2 linked regions of the Saccharobesus litoralis genome follow. The protein of the gene in region 2 interacts with the protein of the main gene of each other region in a pairwise test. Links are inferred from orthologs where the notes say so. Each region holds a gene or a part of one and is shown on either strand. Other genes may lie near its edges. The genes, in order: C2869_RS11465 and C2869_RS18940.

Region 1 (9,672 bases), 1.8 Mb from region 2 along the record:
CTGTTAACATCAAAACGACTGGTTCTTACGTTCCATATAAAACCCCGAGTTAAATTCACGTCAGCTCTTTGCCGGCTCCCGCTTAGTTGGTAATCAGGTTGCCTCTAAGCTCTTCCCAAACTCCACCCAGTAGCTTGGTTTCGGGATGCAACGGTTAAATATTTCGACACCTACGCTGTTCGTCTCTTTAACTCACACCTGACAAATCATTGTGTTTGCCTTTCCCTTATCGCTCACGACAGTGACTCTTAACCAATGCCGCATAAGGTGGTTTCCACCTGCACCTGAATGCCGATGGGATGGGCCAAACCATCATGTTTTATATAGTTGCGTTACCTTCCAGCCTTCCTTGTACTGTTGGTAACTCGTAACACACTGGGTGAGCATTTATGCTTGCGAAGCCTGCAAACTATTCAACTCACCATTCAACTCAAATCTTTCTTATTTTAGCGAAGAAAGCTTTTATCTCCCCAAATAATTTGCTGATATACAGCTCAATAATTATTAGACCTAATTGGTGCAATAGTTCGGCGCAATCAATAACAACAAATTCAGCAATGCCAGTCAGGTTATGAAATTTTACGTGTGCCATACTGGTGAAATTAGGTAGCCGCTTTGCGGCGTTAAAAATACCTTAATGACCTATAACTCATTGATTAGGTATAGCGTTACAGAGTTTTACAATTTTATTTTTCGTTTTTTGATACATTGTTGTATCAGTTATAAGTAAAGGAAGAAAAATGGCCTCGCTTCGCACGACACTTGCCAATAAACCTTGGATTTTGGCATTAATCATTAGCATAGCCTTTGTTGTATGGATGAGTTCTGGGGCTAATTCTGCCTCAGCAGAATCAACTGACAAAGGACCTGAAGTTGGCGCAGAAACTAAGAAACAAGCGACTGTGCAAACCGTCGCGGCGCGAACGTTTCACGCTGAGCAAGTCGCTAAAACATTAACTTTGTATGGACGAGCAGAACCTGACAGGCAAGCACAAATCAAAGCAGAAGTGAGTGGCCAAGTAGAACAGGTTTTTGCAGAGCGTGGTAGCAAGGTAGCCAAAGGGCAGTTGTTGATTAAGATTGCCGAGAATGATCTACCCATTCGTTTAGAAAGTGCGGAGGCGTTAGTTAAACAACGGCAAGTCGAATACAAAGGCAGTAAATCATTAACCGATAAAGGCTTGCAAGACGAATCTCGTTTAGCACTAAGCTTAGCCAATTTGGCGCAAGCGAAAGCCGAAGTCGCGAGATTACAATTAATGTTGGATAAAACTCAAGTTGTCGCGCCATTTGATGGTGTGTTAAACGAAAGGTTTGTTGAGCAGGGTGATTATCTACAAGTTGGTGACCCAATCGCGCAGTTTGTTGATTTAGATCCGTTAATTATCCGCGCTAATGTTAGTGAGTTTGACGTTAATGAATTACAAATAGAGCAAGTTGCGACTATCGCTTTTGTAAATGGCCAGAACTCACAAGGTAATATTCGTTATATTGCCTCGGTCGCAGACTCACAAACTAATACTTATGAAATCGAAATTGCCTTACCTAATCATCAAGGAACTTGGCGCGCAGGCACCAGTGCTGAGTTAGAAATCCCATTCAAGCAGCAATCAGCCATTCATGTTTCTCCTGCGGTATTGGCATTAGATGAAAATGGATCGGTGGGGGTTAAAACCGTGTTGGATAGTACCGTTATTTTTCATCCTATTGACATTGTTAAAACCAATGAAAACGGCATGTGGTTGGCCGGACTAGGGCAGAGTGCCAATATTGTTGTACGCGGGCAAGGTTTTGTACGCCATGGTGACCAAGTGGATGTTAAATACCTAACTGAGGAACAATAATTATGCTGAGCATGATAGATACAGCATTATCACGTTCCCGAACGGTATTGATGGTTTTTATTCTGCTATTGATAACAGGCAGTGTGACCTATAGTAATATTCCGAAAGAATCGAATCCAGATATCACAATCCCTGTTGTTTATGTTTCGATCACCCATGATGGTATTTCACCAGAAGATGGTGAGCGTATGCTAGTGCGTCCAATGGAGAAGGAATTGCGCTCGATTGAAGGCTTAAAGGAGATGAAGGCCACGGCGAGTGAAGGACATGCCTCTATTAACCTAGAGTTTGTCGCCGGTTATGATGTCAATGTCGCGTTAGCAGATGTGCGTGACAAGGTAGCGGTTGCTAAAGGTTATTTACCGCAAGACACAGAAGAGCCAACTGTGCATCAAGTGACTATGGCTAGTATGCAACCAGTGTTGACCGTGATGCTATCAGGACCGATAAGTGAACGAGGCTTGCTAACGGTTGCGCGCGAGCTTAAAAATAAGCTTGAAGGAATGAATGAGGTACTAGAAGTATCCATAGGTGGTGATCGCCAAGATATTCTCGAAGTGATAGTCGATCCGCTTAAGTTGGAAAGTTATGGCCTTGAACAAGCGGATATTTTTGATTTAATCAGCAAAAACAATCGTTTAGTGGCCGCTGGTACGTTAGATGCGGGTCAAGGTCGGTTTGCTATTAAAGTCCCCTCTGTTTTTGAAAGCTTGCAAGATATTTGGCAATTACCGGTCAAAATCAATGGCGATCGGGTGGTTACCTTTAAAGACGTCGCAGAAGTGCGCCGCTCTTATATGGACCCAACTACTTTTGCGCGACTCAATGGCGAGCCATCGGTGTCGTTAGAAGTTAAAAAACGACCAGGCGAAAATATCATTCAAACAGTCGAGAAAATTAAGCAACTCGTCGAGACCGCCAAGCAGTTACCGATTTGGCCCAATGCGTTAATTGTCACTTACACAGGTGATCAATCAAAAGACGTGAAAATGATGTTGACCGATCTGCAAAATAACGTGTTATCTGCTGTGCTGTTGGTTGTGATTGTGGTTGTTTCAATTCTTGGCGCGCGTACGGCTGCCTTGGTTGGCATTTCAATTCCAGGTTCATTTCTAACCGGTATTTTAGTGTTATCTATTTTTGGTTTAACTATTAACATTGTTGTGCTTTTTGCCTTAATTATGGCGGTGGGAATGTTAGTTGATGGCGCCATAGTGGTCACTGAGTATGCCGATCGCTGTATGAGCGAAGGCATGGATAAACGCAAAGCTTATATTGAAGCTTCACGTCGTATGGCTTGGCCTATTACTGCATCAACAGCCACGACACTCGCTGCTTTTGCGCCATTGATTTTCTGGCCGGGGATTATGGGGGAGTTTATGAAATACTTGCCAATCACCCTAATTGCTACTTTGGCCGCATCTTTGGCTATGGCTTTAGTATTTGTCCCGACGTTAGGTTCTTTATTTGGTAAAGCTCGGCCGGTTAGTGCCCAAACTCGCAAGCAAATGATCCAAGCTGAGCAGGGAGAATTAACAACACTAACAGGCTTTACGGGTAAATATGTACGAATGTTACACACAGCCATTCGTCACCCAATTAAAATATTATTGGCTAGTATTGTTATCGCTGTATTGGTTTTTATGGCTTATGGTGCTTCCAAGCTAGGCGCTGAGTTTTTTCCTGATGTAGACGCTGGTGGCGTGAATATATACGTACGCTCAGAAGGTGATTTATCCATTTACGAAAAAGATAAAATTTTAAAGCAAGTGGAAGCGCGTATAGATTCGATGCAAGAAGTGGAAACACGCTATGCACTAAGCGGACAATACGGCAATGTTGGTTATATTCGTCTCAATCCAGTTGATTGGCAATATCGTCGTAAGTTGGATGCGATTGTTGAAGAAGTCTATCAACGAACCGAAGATTTATATGGCGTCGAATTAGAAATTCGCCGTGATGAAAACAGTCCTGGCGGTGCGGCTAAAGACGTTAATATAGAGCTTAGCTCTCGTTACCCTGAACGTGTTGCCGATTCAGTTAGAAAAATGAAAGCCGCGTTAATGGCTGACGATGCATTCGTTAATGTGCAAGATGATGCTAGTAAACCAGGTATCGAATGGCAACTGAAAGTAGACAGAGAAAATGCCGCTCGTTTTGCCGCAGATGCTTTGTTAGTGGGTAATACAGTGGCAATGGTCACTAACGGTTTGCGGGTTGGAGAATTTCGGCCTAATGATGTCGATAAAGAAGTGGATATTCGTGTGCGTTTTCCGGTTGAAAATCGGCATTTAGGCAAAATTGACGAGCTTAATGTACAAACACCTTATGGCTTAGTGCCAATCGAGTATTTTGTTGAGCGAGTCGCTGCGCAAAAAGTGGATAGTATTAAAAAAGTAGATAGCCGCCAAGTCATATCTGTAACGGCGGACATGGCGCCGGGTTATTTACTCAATCAAGAACTACCACGCATGCAAGCAGCTTTTGCAGAATTGGGTATTGATCCTACTGTGGAAGTGCGGGTCAAAGGACAAAACGAAGAAGAAGCGGAATCATTGGAGTTCTTAAAAAAAGCCTTTTTGGTTGCCTTGTTTATTATGGCGATTATTTTGGTGACTCAGTTTAATAGCTTTTATCAAGCGTTTTTAATTCTTAGCGCGGTGTTATTCTCTACTGTCGGTGTATTCTTGGGCTTGCTCATCGCACAAAAGCCTTTTGGTATTGTTATGTCAGGAATTGGCGTCATTGCACTGGCAGGTATTGTCGTGAATAACAACATTGTTCTCATTGATACATACAATGTATTACGCCGCCAAGGTGTTGCCGCCATGGAAGCAATAGTTAGAACCGGAGCGCAGCGCTTACGTCCGGTACTGATGACTACAGTCACTACCATACTTGGTTTGATGCCTATGGTACTGGAAATGAATATCGATTTGGTCAACCGTACGACTGAATTTGGTGCTCCTTCCACCCAGTGGTGGTCGCAGTTAGCGACGGCGGTGGCTGGCGGATTAGCGTTTGCTACTTTGTTGACGTTAGTACTTACTCCGTGTTTATTGGCGCTAGGGCATAATGTCCATATTAAGTTTACAGGTTGGCGACAGCGTCGTGCTGAGAGTAGGCAGCGTAACGCATTAGATGCAAATGAAGGCGTTACAGATACTCAAGAGAAACTAAAAACAGTGGCTTAATAGTCAGAAATAATAGACCCTAAATTAGGCTGGTGTTGCCCAGCCTAATTTACTAATAAAATAATCCAATACCAATTGAAAGCGCTTTAGCTCGTAGTGGATTTATTTGTAAATTCAAAAGCTGATCCAACGTCAATTTCCAACTTATCACCGTCTAGTAATATCGCATTTTGGCCAAAGTAAGCGCCTTTAAAATTCACTTGAGTGTCCATCGTTGATAAGGTTTGTAACGGTTCTTGCTTATCTGGAACTTGAGCGGTTAATGGGTCAATTTTGGTTATTGGGCAGCGCTCGCAAGGCTTACATAGAGCAAAACGTATTGCCTGTTTACCTTTAACGGCAATGGTGTCGATATGGTTTTCTTGCCAAGCCGTTAAACCTTTTACGACAATATTGGCACGAAAACGGGTTATGGCTACACCTTGTGAACCGTTTTTTAACAACTGCGTGTTTAGATCAAGCAACGAATCTTCACTGGCTATTAAAAATGGAAAACCATCAGAGTATGCGGTTTGGGTACTTTCTGTATCTAGGCTGGCATTGTAGTCAGATTGTTTGGGAAGGTAATTGCTGTCGACTTGGCGGTGTTCACCATCCGGCATGCGCACAAGTTGTAATGGTTGACCACGATAGAGGCCTAATGCTCTAGTTAACCATTCTGATGCTTCCAATCCTTCGTTTAAGCCTTGTACCTTGTCGCGCCATACCTTGGTTAAGACTTTGTCTGAGCTGGAAAACGTTTTATCCAATGGAATGATTAAATCTTCTAAACCGACTTTACTTAGCGTTAAGTGGCTGTCGTTTAACCATACTTCAATTAATGCCATTTCAGCCAGTGAACGCTGGGTAACAAATTCATAATTTTCGTCAGTGATCATCCAGTGTCGATCATAGGCAAGACCTCGAACACCTAGTTTGGCTGACTTGAGTTTGATTCCCCCAAGAGATTTGACTGGGTAAATATAGATTGCGCTAATTTCTGGCATTTTGATTAATCCCTTATGTTTATGTTGTTTTGCTCGTGTAAAGGCATTCACTAGAAAAATTGGAGTTGGTAATCAGTTATCAGCCTCGCAACTGAACTCTATTTGATAAGAGGTAAATTTGCGCATATTAATTACGCCTGTGTCCAATATTAAATACTGGCCTTTTATCCCTTGTAAAATACCTGAAACCTCTGGGTTTTTATCAAAGTTAAAAGAGGTGACTTTGCTTGGATATTGTTCAACCGGAAAATCTAAATCGACAACGTCAGCATTTAACTCTTCTATGGCATCACTGCCATACACACTTAGCAGTTCTGTTAATTTTTGCTGAATCTGGGGTTTTAGCTCAGTTGCCGCTTGTTTTAGGTCTATTTGCGGATTTAGGCCTTTTAACATAGCGCGCCAGTTAGTTTTATCAGCGATAAATTTAGCGAGTTCAACTTCAACTAAGCCTGAAAGCTGGCGGGTTTTTACTTGGAATATAGGTAACGCTTGCGTGGCACCTTGGTCAATCCAACGTGTTGGAATTTGCGTATGGCGTGTTATCCCGACTTTTAAACCTGAGGTATTTGAAAGGTAAACATAGTGCGGGATCATGCAATTGGCTTGGCCCCATTCGGGTTCACGACATGTGCCTTGCTCATAATGACAAGTTTCGGGCTTCATAATGCACATATCACATGACGCTAATTTTTGCATACACGGGTAACAATGACCTTGCGAGAAGCTTTTTTTGGTTTTTCGGCCACAATGACAACAAAAAATTTCACCTGTGTAACGCATTTTTATTGGTTGGCCAATTAATGGGTTAAGCTCGATAGCATCGTCGCTCAAAGGTAATTGATAAGTGATTTTATGAGTGTTGCAGTCCAGTTGGGCGGTAAGTTTTTTTATGGTGCCGAGCATAGTCAATGATTATTGAGAAGAATAACCGTCTATTTTAAGCGCTTAGCTGTACTAGACACAAATAAAAAGCACAATAAGATTAACGCGTTCTAAAATTAAGCGCGCTTAAGGTTACCTTGCGGCACCGAAGGTACACCATAGTAACGTTTACTTGATTCACTTTTAATGCGATTAAGGATCACACCATTGACTTTAGTGCCGGAATGCTTGAGTAATTGCAAGTCATGGTTAAGTTTGGCGGGTGTATTTTGCGTGACATCGGTAACTAAGTTAATGCCATCAACATATTTGCTAATGAGCAAAGCATCACTAACAGACAATATCGGCGGACATTCAAGAATAATCCTATCATATTTAGTCTGTAATACTTCGAGTAACTTCGCAAAGCGTTTGTGCGAGAAAAATAGCAAAGGGTTACGTGGCTTACGGCCACAGGTAATGACGTCGGCACCTAAGCGTTCGTCATAAAACTTACATTCTTTGAAACTATGAGTTTGTGCGAGTAAATTGGTTAACCCTGGTCGCCCGAGTGGTTGCTGTAAAGTTTCGGCAATTGAAGGCGCACGTAAATCGGCATCAATAATAACCACGCGCTCTAGTTCACCAAACGATTTTGCTAAGTGAAGACAGGTAGTGGATTTACCTTCATTAGGCATTAATGAACTTATTGCTAATATTTTGGTATGACTGAGTTCGGGGAACAAGGAAAAACGCGTACGAATGGCATGGATAGACTCTTTATATATTTCAAATTGATTCCCTGCGCCGGTTAAAATGGGTAAGTGTTTTTTCTTGCGACTAATGCGTAATTTGGGTAACTCACCTAATACTTTGTAACCATTGCTGATGATGGTTTGACGATGTCTGACATGACTGTCGGTGAAAATGCGTAATACTAAAGAGATAGCGATGGCAATGATCATGCCTAGCATACCCGCCATAACAATGATTAACTTCTTTTTCGGTTTTATCGGATGCTCAGGTAACGACGCAGGGTCAATGATGATAATGCTTTTGGTGTGATCCATATCTTGGATCAGTTCCATTTCAGTTTTCTTTTTCGCTATCGATTCAAGTAACTGCATGTCTTTTTCGATTAGCTTTTGTAATTTCGTTTGCTCTGCACCAAGGTAAATGGTTTCTTCTAATTCTCGATTGACTTTCCGTTGGCTTGCGCTGTTCTCTAAAATGAGATCTTGAATTTCTTCTAAGCGACTAATGTAACGCATTTCAAGATTTTTAACTGCCACTTTTAGTTGGCTTTCGGTCTCTTGAATGCGCTTAATGATTGATTGATGCTTGGGGTGTTTGTGCAAGTATCTTAGTTGGATCTGTGCAAGTTCAGCTTTTTGGATGGCTAATGTATCTACCAGTTTTTTTAATACAGCTGAGGCGGCTAAATTGTGATTACCGCTGATTAACGAAGGCGTTTGTTTAGCCAGTTCAATTTGTTCTAGTAGCGAGTTGAGTTTAGTTTTTTCTTTGGTGAGTTTTCTGTCTTCACCAATCAATTGTTCTAGTTCAGTTTTTAATTGTTTTGCATAGCCTGCTAAATCGATAATGCCATGTTGCTCGCGCATTTCGGCCATTTGATTTTCATAAGTTTCAATTTCACGAGTAATTTCATCAATCTTTTTGTTAAGCCATGCGCTATTTTCTTGGCTTGTTGGTTTGAGCATGCGCTGTTGAAAGCCGGTTAAGTTATCGACAACTAAATCGACCACTTTTTTAGTTAAGGCAGGGGAGGCATGTTCAAATTTTACTTCAAGAATATTACTTTTTTTCGTGGTGTTGACCGATATACCATTTTGTAATGCAGTGGGTGTCCAATTGGGGTCGGTTAAATTAAACTGCGTTACGTCAATTAGGTAAAAAAGTTCGTTAGCAAATTGTTGTGACTTAATGACTTTAATGATGGTGTCCATTTGGTCATTTGAACCACCTGTTAGCTCAGGGATCATACCCGCTAGTGGGTTTTGGCTTTTTTGGCCTTGAACCATTACCGAAGCTTTAGCTTGATAAATATTTGGTAAGCGTTTAACAACCAGTAGTGCCGCGACCACTGCAATACTGGTTATGATAAGGATAAACCACTTTTTAGACCATAGAAAAGCGAGAAGTTCGCCTAGGTCTATCTCGTCTTCTGCCTGAGTCGTGGGCTGCGCATTTAACGACATTATTAGAAGAAGCTTTTATCTATTTTAATGATATCGCCAGGTAATATAACCGTGTGGGGTTGTGCTTTAAATGTTAACTTCCGTGAGCCACGTTGAATGGTCCATTGCTCACGCGATGCACGATCTTTTAGCCCGCCTGACAAGGCAAGAACTTGTTCAAGGGTGATATCGGGTTGATAGTCATAGCTGCCAGGGTTACGTACTTCCCCATAAATAAAGAATGGGCGATATTTTTTAACTTGTATGGCAACAATAGGGTTCACTAAATAGCCATCACGGAGCATTAACTCTAACTTTTGCTTAGCTTCGGTTTGAGTCAAGCCAGTAAAATCGACACTGCCTAATAGAGGAAAGTCAATTTTACCTTCTTGGCTTATTTGACCATCGTAAGCTAAGTCAGGCTCTAAGTATACCGACACTTTTATATTATCACCTGGGCCAAATTTATAGCCTTGTTTTATTTCTTCCGCGGTGACTAAAGCTTGAGTAGAGAAACTCAATAAACTGAGGATGAGGCAAAGCAAGCTAAGCGTACGAGTTATCACCATGAGAAGTGTCCTCTAAT
Region 2 (9,645 bases):
TCTATGATCGAAGGCGTGGTATAGCGACAAAATTCGGGTTGGTCGACGGTATTAATTAAAATGCGATTCGCTTCACAATAGGTAAAAATTTCACTATTCACTTGGCTGTTATCGGTAGCGGCTACCACTAAACGCTTATTTTGGATCAGCTCAGGTGAATAATGTGCCTGATTCCAGCTTAATGCATCTTCTTCAAGTAACTCGGCTAATTCTGGACATAATTCTGGGGCAATTATTTCGACCGTAGCTTGTGCTTTGAGTAGTGCGCTGACTTTGCGAAAAGCGACATCACCGCCGCCGACAACGGCGCAGGGAAAGTTGTTTAGATTCAGGAAGATAGGAAACTGTTGCATAAATAGCTCTAAGTTAATTGCTTTTGCCATGTTTCAAACTGACTTATGCTCAAAAGTGAGGTAGCTAATATTGGCTTGTTCACTTTTTGATAAAGCATGTGCATAAATTCAAATTAAACAATTAATCGCCGAAGTTTCGGTCGTTGCATTCTATTATACAAAATAAAAAGCCCGCTAGAGCGGGCTTTTTTAAAAAATCATGCGGTTAAAGCGGTAGGATTAAATACCAGACCCATCTTCATGCAGACCGCACTCGCGCTTAAGGCCGAAGAAGCGAGTTTCTTCTTCGCTCATGCCAAGCTCAAGTGGGCGAGACGTGTGCCAGTCACCAACCGACACATAACCTTTGTCCCATAACGGGTGGTAAGGTAATTCGTGCTCTTTCAGGTAGAAGTGTACGTCGCGGTTAGTCCAATCAACTATAGGATTGAATTTAAAGCGGCCACCAGAAATCTGTAATACAGGCAATTCGGCACGGCTACTTGATTGGTCACGACGCAAACCAGTAAACCACACATTGGCTTCAAGTTCTTTTAAAGCGCGTTGCATAGGTTCTACTTTATTCATCTTGTTGTATTGCGCGATGCCGTCTACCCCTTGCTCCCAAAGCTTGCCAAAGCGATTTTCTTGCCAAGCAGCACTCATGGGTGCACTGTACACTTTAAGATTTAGGTTTAAACGTTCGGTTAGCTCGTCAATAAAATCATAGGTTTCAGTGAAAAGATAACCTGTGTCGGTCAAAACAACTGGAATATCGGCTTGCTCTAACGTCATCATGCGCAACATCACCGCCGCCTGAATACCAAAACTCGACGAGACGATTTTATTGCCAGGTAAATTGCCTAGCGCCCATTGCACACGTTCAGTGGCCGTAAGGTTGCTAAGCTCTTGATTAACCTGAGCTAAAGTTGCTTGCTGCGTTTCTTTGTTCGCAGCTAATAATGACGTAAAGTCGATATTAGGCATGAAATTCTCTACCATCGTATACTGCGTTAACAAAACCTTTGCGAACGACGAAATCACCAAAGCCTTCACCTGATTCACGCTCTTTACTGTATTGCTCGAACAATGAATCAATTGTGCTTAAAATTTCTTCTTCACCAACGTTTTCTTTATACATTTGATTTAAGCGGGTACCGCGACCATCTGCACCTAGGTACATATTGTATTTGCCAGGACCTTTACCTACGAAAGCAATTTCGGCTAGGAAAGGACGGCCACAACCGTTAGGACAACCCGTCATACGAATAACCATAGGTTGATCAGCAATACCGTGTTTTTCAGCAATTACGTCAAACTTCTCGATTAAACGAGGTAAGTAACGCTCTGATTCAGCCATAGCTAAGGCACAAGTCGGTAAGGCAACACAAGCAATACTATCAAGCATTAAAGGTGATAATACTTCGCCTAATAGACCGTATTTACGGCACATTCCTTCAATTTCAGCTTTATCTTCTTCCGCAACATTTGCAATGATAATGTTTTGGTTAGCTGTCATGCGGTATTCGCCTTTGTGAACCTTAGCGATTTCACGTAAACCAGTTTTAATTGGCTGACCAGGCTTGTCGATAATACGACCCGCTTCTAGGAATAACGTTAGGTGCCAGTTGTTGTCGATACCTTTGATCCAACCGAAACGATCACCTTGTTGAGTGAACTCGAAAGGACGTTCGTCTTCGAACTTGATACCTGTACGCTTTTCCGTTTCTTCACGGAACTTGTCAACACCTAAGGTATCAACAGTGTACTTAGTACGCGCATTCTTACGGTTTATACGGTTACCAAAGTCACGTTGTACCAGCATTACCGCTTCAGCGAAGGCTAGTGTGTCTTCTTTCTTAATGAAGCCTAAGATACGTGCTAATTGTGGGTAAGTTTCAACGTCACCATGCGTTGAACCCATACCGCCACCAACAGCCACGTTAAAGCCTTCTAAATTGCCATCTGCATCGGCAATCGCAATGAAAGACAAATCGTTAGCACTGATATCCACGTCGTTGTGTGGAGGAACAGCAACCGCGATCTTGAACTTACGAGGTAAGTACCATTTGCCGTAAACAGGCTCTTGATCCGCTTCAGAATCAGCCACTTTTTCTTCGTCTAACCAAATTTCATAGTAAGCACGCGTCTTTGGCAATAAATGCTCAGAGATCTTAGCTGACCATTCGTAAGTTTCTTGGTGTAAACGTGAATCAACCGGGTTGGTGTTACACATAACGTTACGGTTAACGTCACCACAAGCAGCAATTGAATCTAAGCCCACTTTACAAATGCCTTGGATCAACGGCTTAATATTTGGCTTTAAAATACCGTGGTATTGGAACGTTTGACGTGTCGTTAAACGCAATGAACCGTAATCGGTTAAGTCATCAGCAATTTTATCAATCGCTAACCACTGTTCCATAGTCGATACACCACCAGGAACACGGGCACGAAGCATAAAGCTATGCTTTGGCTCTAATTTTTGCTTACGACGCTCTTCACGGATATCACGGTCGTCTTGCATATAAAAACCGTGGAACTTAGTTAGCTGAGTATCATCATCAGCCACTGCGCCAGTCGTTTGGTCTGCTAAGCTTTCTTCAATCGTACCGCGAAGATAATTACTATTGTCTTTTAAGTATTCGTTAACGGCTAAGCCATCAGGTAAAGTAGTTTTGCTCATTAGTAAACATCTCTTTGGTAACGTTTATTCTTACGTAACTCGGTTACATAGGCTTCAGCATCTTCACGGCTCTTGCCGCCTTGCTGCTCAACGATAGTGACAAGGGCTTCGTGTACGTCTTTAGCCATACGCGTCGCGTCACCACATACGTAGAAGTAAGCGCCTTTTTCTAACCATGCCCATAACTCTTCAGCTTTTTCTAACATGCGATCTTGCACATAGATTTTTTCAGCTTGGTCACGAGAGAACGCAAGGTCGATGTTATTTAGCACACCACGTTTCAAGTAGTCTTGCCATTCAACTTGGTATAGGAAATCTTCAGTAAAGTTAGGGTTACCGAAGAATAACCAAGTTTGCGTATTCAGTTCTTCTGCGTCGATTTCCTGCATAAAGGCGCGGAAAGGCGCAACACCTGTACCTGGGCCAACCATGATTACTGGCGCCATTTCGTCTTCAGGTAAACGGAAGTGAGATTCTTCAACGAATACGTCAACTTCGCCGCCTTCTTCTAAGCGTTCTGCTAAGAAACCAGAAGCGCCACCGAAGTGCTCTTCACCGAATGCGTCGTAACGGACAACGCCAACCGTTAAGTGAACTTCTTCTTCCACTTCTGCTTGGCTTGAAGCGATAGAATATAAACGTGGGGTTAAACGACGTAAGCAGCTAACGATTTGTTCAGCTGTTAGTTCGCTTGGGTGTTCACGTACAATATCGATTAGCTGACGGCCATCAATATAGGCACGCAATGCTTCGCGATCGTCGGCTAATTTAGCTAGCTCTTCGTTACCGGTTAATTCAGCGTATTTGCTAACAAAACCAGGGTGACTAAGGGTTAGCTCGTAACTCTTAATTAGGGCGTCAGTTAGGCTAACTTCAACGTCGTCAACTTTAACTGTTTCATCGCCTTTAAGGCCAACTTTTGTTATAAAGTCCGCAACGACAGCTTCGTCATTTTTGAACCAAACACCTAGTGAATCACCTGGCTTGTAAGTTAAACCTGACTCTTCAAGTGAGATCTCAAAGTGGCGAATATCTTTTGATGAATCGCGACCTGTGATCTTCTGGTTAGTTTCTAACGTGGCGGTAAAAGGATTCTTTTTGTTGTATTGACTTGTGCCAACAACTGGAGCACTGCCAGCTGCCACAGGAGCTGCTGCAACACCGGCAGATAAATCCTGCGCCATAGCGGCAACGGCGGCTTCAATCCAAGCTGCGGCTGGCGCTTCGTATTCAACGTCGCAATCAACACGTGGAGAAACTGATTTACCACCTAATTTGCCAAGTAAAGTGTCAAAGTCTTTACCGGTTTGGCAGAAAAATTCATACGATGAATCACCTAGTGCTAGAACAGAATATTTAACACCGTCTAATTTTGGTGCTTTTTTACTGTTTAAGAACTCGTGTAATTCGATAGCATCATCAGGTGGATCGCCTTCACCTTGAGTACATGACAATACTAATAAGTGAGTTTCTTTTTTGATGTCTTTCGGTTTGAAATCAGCCATTGAAACTAAACGAGCGTCGATGCCCTTAGCTTTAGCTGCTTCGAAAGCTTGATTCGCCACAGACTTGGTATTGCCTGTTTGCGAGCCAAATAAAATGGTTAATTTACCAGCAGGTGCTGCAGCTGCTGCTGGAGTAGTGCCTGCCGCAGCAGGGTTCGCTTGTGATAAACCATACAAATAGCCGCTTACCCATGAAAGCTGGTTTGGGCTTAATTCGCTAACAACTTGCTGAAGTTGTGTAGCTTGTTGCGGGTTTAATGGGCTGACAAGCTCATTGTTTTGCTTAAGCGTCATATGACTTAGGTCCTAGGTTATTCCTAGGCTATAGAATAGTGGTGAAACGCGGGATAGAAAAAGATCAATTACGACTTTTTTATACCTTCAAGGTATAAAAATACAAAAGACTAGATTAAAAAGTTTTAAGGCGTCAGAGCGGTAGTGAACTTTATACAAATTCCCACATTAAATCAATGGTTAACAGGGATTAGCTCTAACTCTTGCGCGACTTTATCCATTTCAGCAAATAAAGTGTCCACTTGTTCGTTTAAATTGACTAAAACCCCTTTTTTAAGTTGGCTCTCTAAACTAAATGATAAGCTTTTTAGTTTAGGTACGCCTGTGTAACAGGTTGAACCGTGAAATTTATGGATCAGTCTGAGTAATTCAACGGTATCGTGTTTGTAGCGGGCGGCGTCAATATCTTGTTTCATTTCAGCAAAGGTATCGACCAGCATATTCAGCATTTCCATCGCCACTTGATGCTTATTAGCCGCCATTTTTAACGATAATGACCAGTCAATGCCAGCGCTTTGGTTAGACGATATACTTTTATGGCTGATGTTATCACTTTCGGTTTTACGCACCCACTTGTTAACTAAATTATTGAATTTTTCGATGTCGATTGGTTTACCTAAATAATCGTCCATGCCTTGTTTAAGCAGCATGTCACGTTCTTCTTTAAACGCGTGGGCGGTAAAGGCAATAATTGGCGTTTCCTGATTGAGTCCTTGTAAGCGTAAATGTTTGGTGGTGTCAACGCCGTCCATTTCTGGCATTTGTACATCCATTAATATTAAATCAAACACTTCCTGCTGGCAGATGTCGCAGGCTTCTATGCCAGAAGTACAAGTGACTAAGTCGACTTTTTCTTCACGTAATATGGCAGATAACAACTTCAAATTTGTTTCGTTGTCATCAACTGCGAGCATGCGAATGTGACTCTCTACTTTTGTTTCGCCGTCTATCGCGGGCGAGGTGAGTCGCTTAGTGTCTTGAATTTTTTGCCACGCGCTGTTGAGTTTAATTAAGGTCAGTGGTTTTTCAATACATTGCCAATCGGCTAAATCGCCTCGGTTCTCTGGTGCGACTCGGCTAAGTAAAGGTAACACCAGCATAACTGGGGTATCAGGAGCCAGTTTGCTGGCAAAGCTAGCTTGCAAGGGGAGTAATTCTAACGATTCTTCATCATGATCGCTGGCAATTAAGATGAGGTCATATTGTTGTTCACTGCGTACTTGCTCTTCCCAACTGGAAATATCATTACATATTGTTGGGGTGGCGCCGACTTGTTGGCAAATTTTTTCGTAACTGGTGTGGCTACGAGATTCACTGTCTAATATTAACACTCTGTCTAGCCCTGGCATATCGACAAAGGTTTGCGGTTTTTGGGTGACAGTAATGGGGATGGTTAGAGTAAAAGTGCTGCCTTTACCTTCGGCACTAACTAAGCTTAGTTTGCCACTCATTTGTTTGACCAAACCTTGGCAAATGGCTAACCCGAGCCCTGTGCCGCCAAAGCGCCGCGTGGTTGAGCTTTCTGCTTGACTAAATGCGGTAAATAACTTGGCTTGTTTGTCGTGGCTAATGCCTATGCCTGAATCTTCTACTTCTATTGTAATCTCGCATTGCGTGCTGGATGTACATAGCATTCCGATACGGATCGCCACATGACCTTTGGGTGTGAATTTAATGGCATTAGAAACTAAGTTGGTAATCAATTGCTTAATACGATGTTGATCGCCAATCACAGCGGTTGGTAAGCGGTCGCTTTCGTAAATAAAGCTTAAGTTTTTACCGAATGCGATGGGTGAAACCAATTTAATGACGTCTTCAACTGTTTGCTGGAGATCGTAAGCCACACTATCGAGTTCAAGTTTACCGGCTTCTATTTTCGAGAAATCGAGAATATCGTTAACAATGGCTACCAGATTGTCGGCAGAAGCATTAATGGTGTTGACGTATTCATTATAAGGTTGTTGTAATTCAATTTTACTCAGTTCTTTGGTAAAACCCATGATCGCGGTTAACGGTGTGCGAATTTCGTGGCTCATGGTCGCCAAAAATTGTGATTTTATTTTACTCGCTTCTAATGCATCTTTACGGGCGATATCTAGCTGAGCGTTTTTCTCTTCAACGAGGTGGAGGTTCTGTTGCAGATCATAGGTGGCGGTTTCAATTTCTTCTTCCAGTCGCTCATTGTTCTCCTGCAGTTCTGACGCCATCATATTGATACCGATTTTTAGCTCGTTAAGCTCGTATTGCACGGGTATATCAACCCGAGCATTTAGGTTACCCGCACCAATTTTTTTGATGGTGTCGACAATACTCACCACAGGATCAACAATGCGTTTGATCAAAACCCGCATTAACACACTAGTAAACAGAGTGCCGAGTAAAATTAATATGCCGGCCAACAAATTACTGCGATGAGCGTAAAACATTTGGCTAGAAATATTTATTTCGACATATACATAGCCTAAAGGTGCTGCAAGAGGGCTGGTGACCGTATCATCTTGCCATGCGTCGTCTAAAACTTTGCTGGAATCAAACGACATGATAGAACGGCTTATTATTAGCTTTTCACCACGCCGGTCGGTTTGGTACATACGGTTTTTCAGTTTAATTGGGTTAAATACCGGACTAATATCTTCATATTTACTGGCGACGTATAAATGTCCGGACGGTCGATAAATGGCAATTTTTTCAATCGACAGTGAAGCATTGGCATGGATCTCTTTTAACTTGGCACTGAGCTGAGCTTTTTGATTATTGGCTAAGTGGCCTTCGCTGGCAAAAGCGATAGCTTCTGCAAGATTGTGAGCTTGGCTGGCTAAAAGTTGATCGCGCTCGGCTGACATTCGCACAGCCAATACTAGGGTAACGAATAACGCAGTGAGTAAAGTCGGTACGACGGCAAAAAGAAAAGCGTTGGCTTGTATACTGCGTTTAATCATAGCGAGGCAATCGAGTTAATGAATGGCATTATGTTGAATATAGTCTTCTCGCTCAGGTCTTATGGTTCATTGTCAGCGCTTACTCTCGACTTTGGCTCCTGCGTCGTCCTAATACCTAAATCCCTTTAGGCAGCCCCAATCACATAATAGAGCATATGCTCATGGGGTCTCGAAGCTTGACGGCTTCCCCTAAAACCTGATCGCTTTGACTATAATATGGGTTAAGGTTGTAACAAGAGCAAGGTTTAGCCTTGCTCTAATAAAGTACGTAGATCAATTAATGCAGCGTTAGCGCGTGACACATAGTTTGCCATGACTAAAGAGTGATTGGCGACTAAGCCAAAGCCAGAGCCGTTTAATATGATTGGGCTATATATTTGCTGCTGAGTGGATTCTAATTCACGAATGATTTGCTGCAATGACACCAACGCATTTTTCTTCACTAGTACATCGTGAAAATCAGTTTCTATCGCTTGTAAAAAATGTAATAACGCCCAACACGTACCGCGGCTTTCATAAAACACGTCGTCAATTTTCCACCAACTGGTTTTAATATTTAGCTCATTTGGGGTCGATGTTGACTGTCGGGCGCTGGTGTCACCGGCTAAATCGGTATTTAAACGCTCTTGACCGACGCTTGCGCTTAAGCGTTGCGAAACGGCACCTAAACGTTTTTCGACTTCGCGTAACCATTCGCTAAGGTTATCCGCTCGAGTATAAAATTGGCCATCCATTGTGTTGTTATCTACCAAGCGGTCTCGGTATTTTATTAACGCTTTAATGGCATTGCGGTATTCATCTTCGGCGCTAGGAAAAGCCCAGTTAGTGTGATCGATATTAAATTTAGGTTGGGCTTTTTCTAAATCTTTGTCATCGGTCGATTGTGACTGCGAGCGACTAAAATCAAGTCGCATAGCTAAGGCTAAATCACGTACTTGTTGTAATACACCGTATTCAAAGGCTGGCATGTTATCCATAACTACACTTGGTGGCAGAACATCATTACTTAAAAAACCGCCTGGTTTGTCTAGCATCCAGTTTGCTACTTCAATTAATGTCGTGGTTGTGGTGTAGCCAGGTACGACGGGTTGATTTAATTCGTTAGCTACTTGTTTTGTGTGGTGTTTGACGTCAAATTTGTTGGGCATCCATCCCCACCAGATACTGAGAGATAACAGGAGAATAATCACTAGGATGAAACCTAACGTGATCGACATGCCAATTTTGTTTGATCGCAATTTACTTAACATACTGCGTCCTTAATCCTTGTTCATTCAGGTTTAGTGATGATGGTGTTTATGCCCGTGAGATACCGAGCTTTGTACCTTTTCAACCGTTGCACTAAAGGTATAGCGTTTTTCGGTGTCATCTTCTAGGGTAAATGTCACGCTATCACCTAATTTTAATTTTTCAGTTAAATTGAGCAACATCAAATGTAAGCTACCACTTTGCAAGGTAACTGTTTCTCCTGCTGCTATATGAACCCGCGGCACATGTACCATTTTCATCATATCGTTTTGCATTATATGATCATGAAACTCAACGGTTTGGCTTTTATCGCCCCATGCCTTAACAAGACAAATACCTTCTTGACCTGTGTTAGTAATACTGACAAAGGCGGCCGTATTTTTCACATTCGGAGGTAACAGCCTGACATGGGCATTTTCGAATGTTAAATTTGCCCAAGCTAAAGAAGACACTAGAGCTAAACAGCAACCAAAAGCTTTTAATAACGGGTAAAGAAATAGTGATTTCAAATTTGTCTCTTTATTTTTTATTTATACGTTTTAATGGTTTTGTGTAATTGGCTACCGGCAACATCGCGCCAACTGCCATAAACAGGGTTAGGTAAGATAAACCAGCGTTCACCCCATAAACTCATATATTGC

What was found.
Region 1: the proteins of C2869_RS18940 (region 2) and C2869_RS11465 interact in binary tests that used the Escherichia coli proteins (3 or more experiments, as listed by UniProt). The link is inferred for Saccharobesus litoralis from one-to-one orthologs.

The regions. Positions count from the first base shown.
Region 1 is NZ_CP026604.1:3,221,292-3,230,963, forward strand. The notes cover bases 4,075-7,038. They hold C2869_RS11465 (MOSC domain-containing protein), read right to left. Parts: upstream 6,025-7,038; coding sequence 5,125-6,024; downstream 4,075-5,124. Other genes in these bases: C2869_RS11460 (efflux RND transporter permease subunit), read left to right, coding at 4,075-5,038; C2869_RS11470 (DUF2797 domain-containing protein), read right to left, coding at 6,097-6,930; C2869_RS11475 (GumC family protein), read right to left, coding at 7,026-7,038. Also shown: C2869_RS11455 (efflux RND transporter periplasmic adaptor subunit), read left to right, coding at 741-1,844; more of C2869_RS11460, read left to right, coding at 1,847-4,074; more of C2869_RS11475, read right to left, coding at 7,039-9,107; C2869_RS11480 (polysaccharide biosynthesis/export family protein), read right to left, coding at 9,110-9,655; C2869_RS11485 (hypothetical protein), read right to left, coding at 9,649-9,672.
Region 2 is NZ_CP026604.1:5,021,071-5,030,715, reverse strand. The notes cover bases 2,418-5,354. They hold C2869_RS18940 (assimilatory sulfite reductase (NADPH) flavoprotein subunit), read right to left. Parts: upstream 4,818-5,354; coding sequence 3,018-4,817; downstream 2,418-3,017. Other genes in these bases: C2869_RS18935 (ATP-binding protein), read right to left, coding at 4,991-5,354; cysI (assimilatory sulfite reductase (NADPH) hemoprotein subunit), read right to left, coding at 2,418-3,018. In the rest of the region: siroheme synthase CysG, read right to left, coding at 1-353; C2869_RS18950 (phosphoadenylyl-sulfate reductase), read right to left, coding at 573-1,319; more of cysI, read right to left, coding at 1,312-2,417; more of C2869_RS18935, read right to left, coding at 5,355-7,756; C2869_RS18930 (DUF2333 family protein), read right to left, coding at 8,002-8,973; C2869_RS18925 (copper chaperone PCu(A)C), read right to left, coding at 9,037-9,513; C2869_RS18920 (5'-nucleotidase, lipoprotein e(P4) family), read right to left, coding at 9,531-9,645. UniProt on the Escherichia coli protein: Component of the sulfite reductase complex that catalyzes the 6-electron reduction of sulfite to sulfide. This is one of several activities required for the biosynthesis of L-cysteine from sulfate.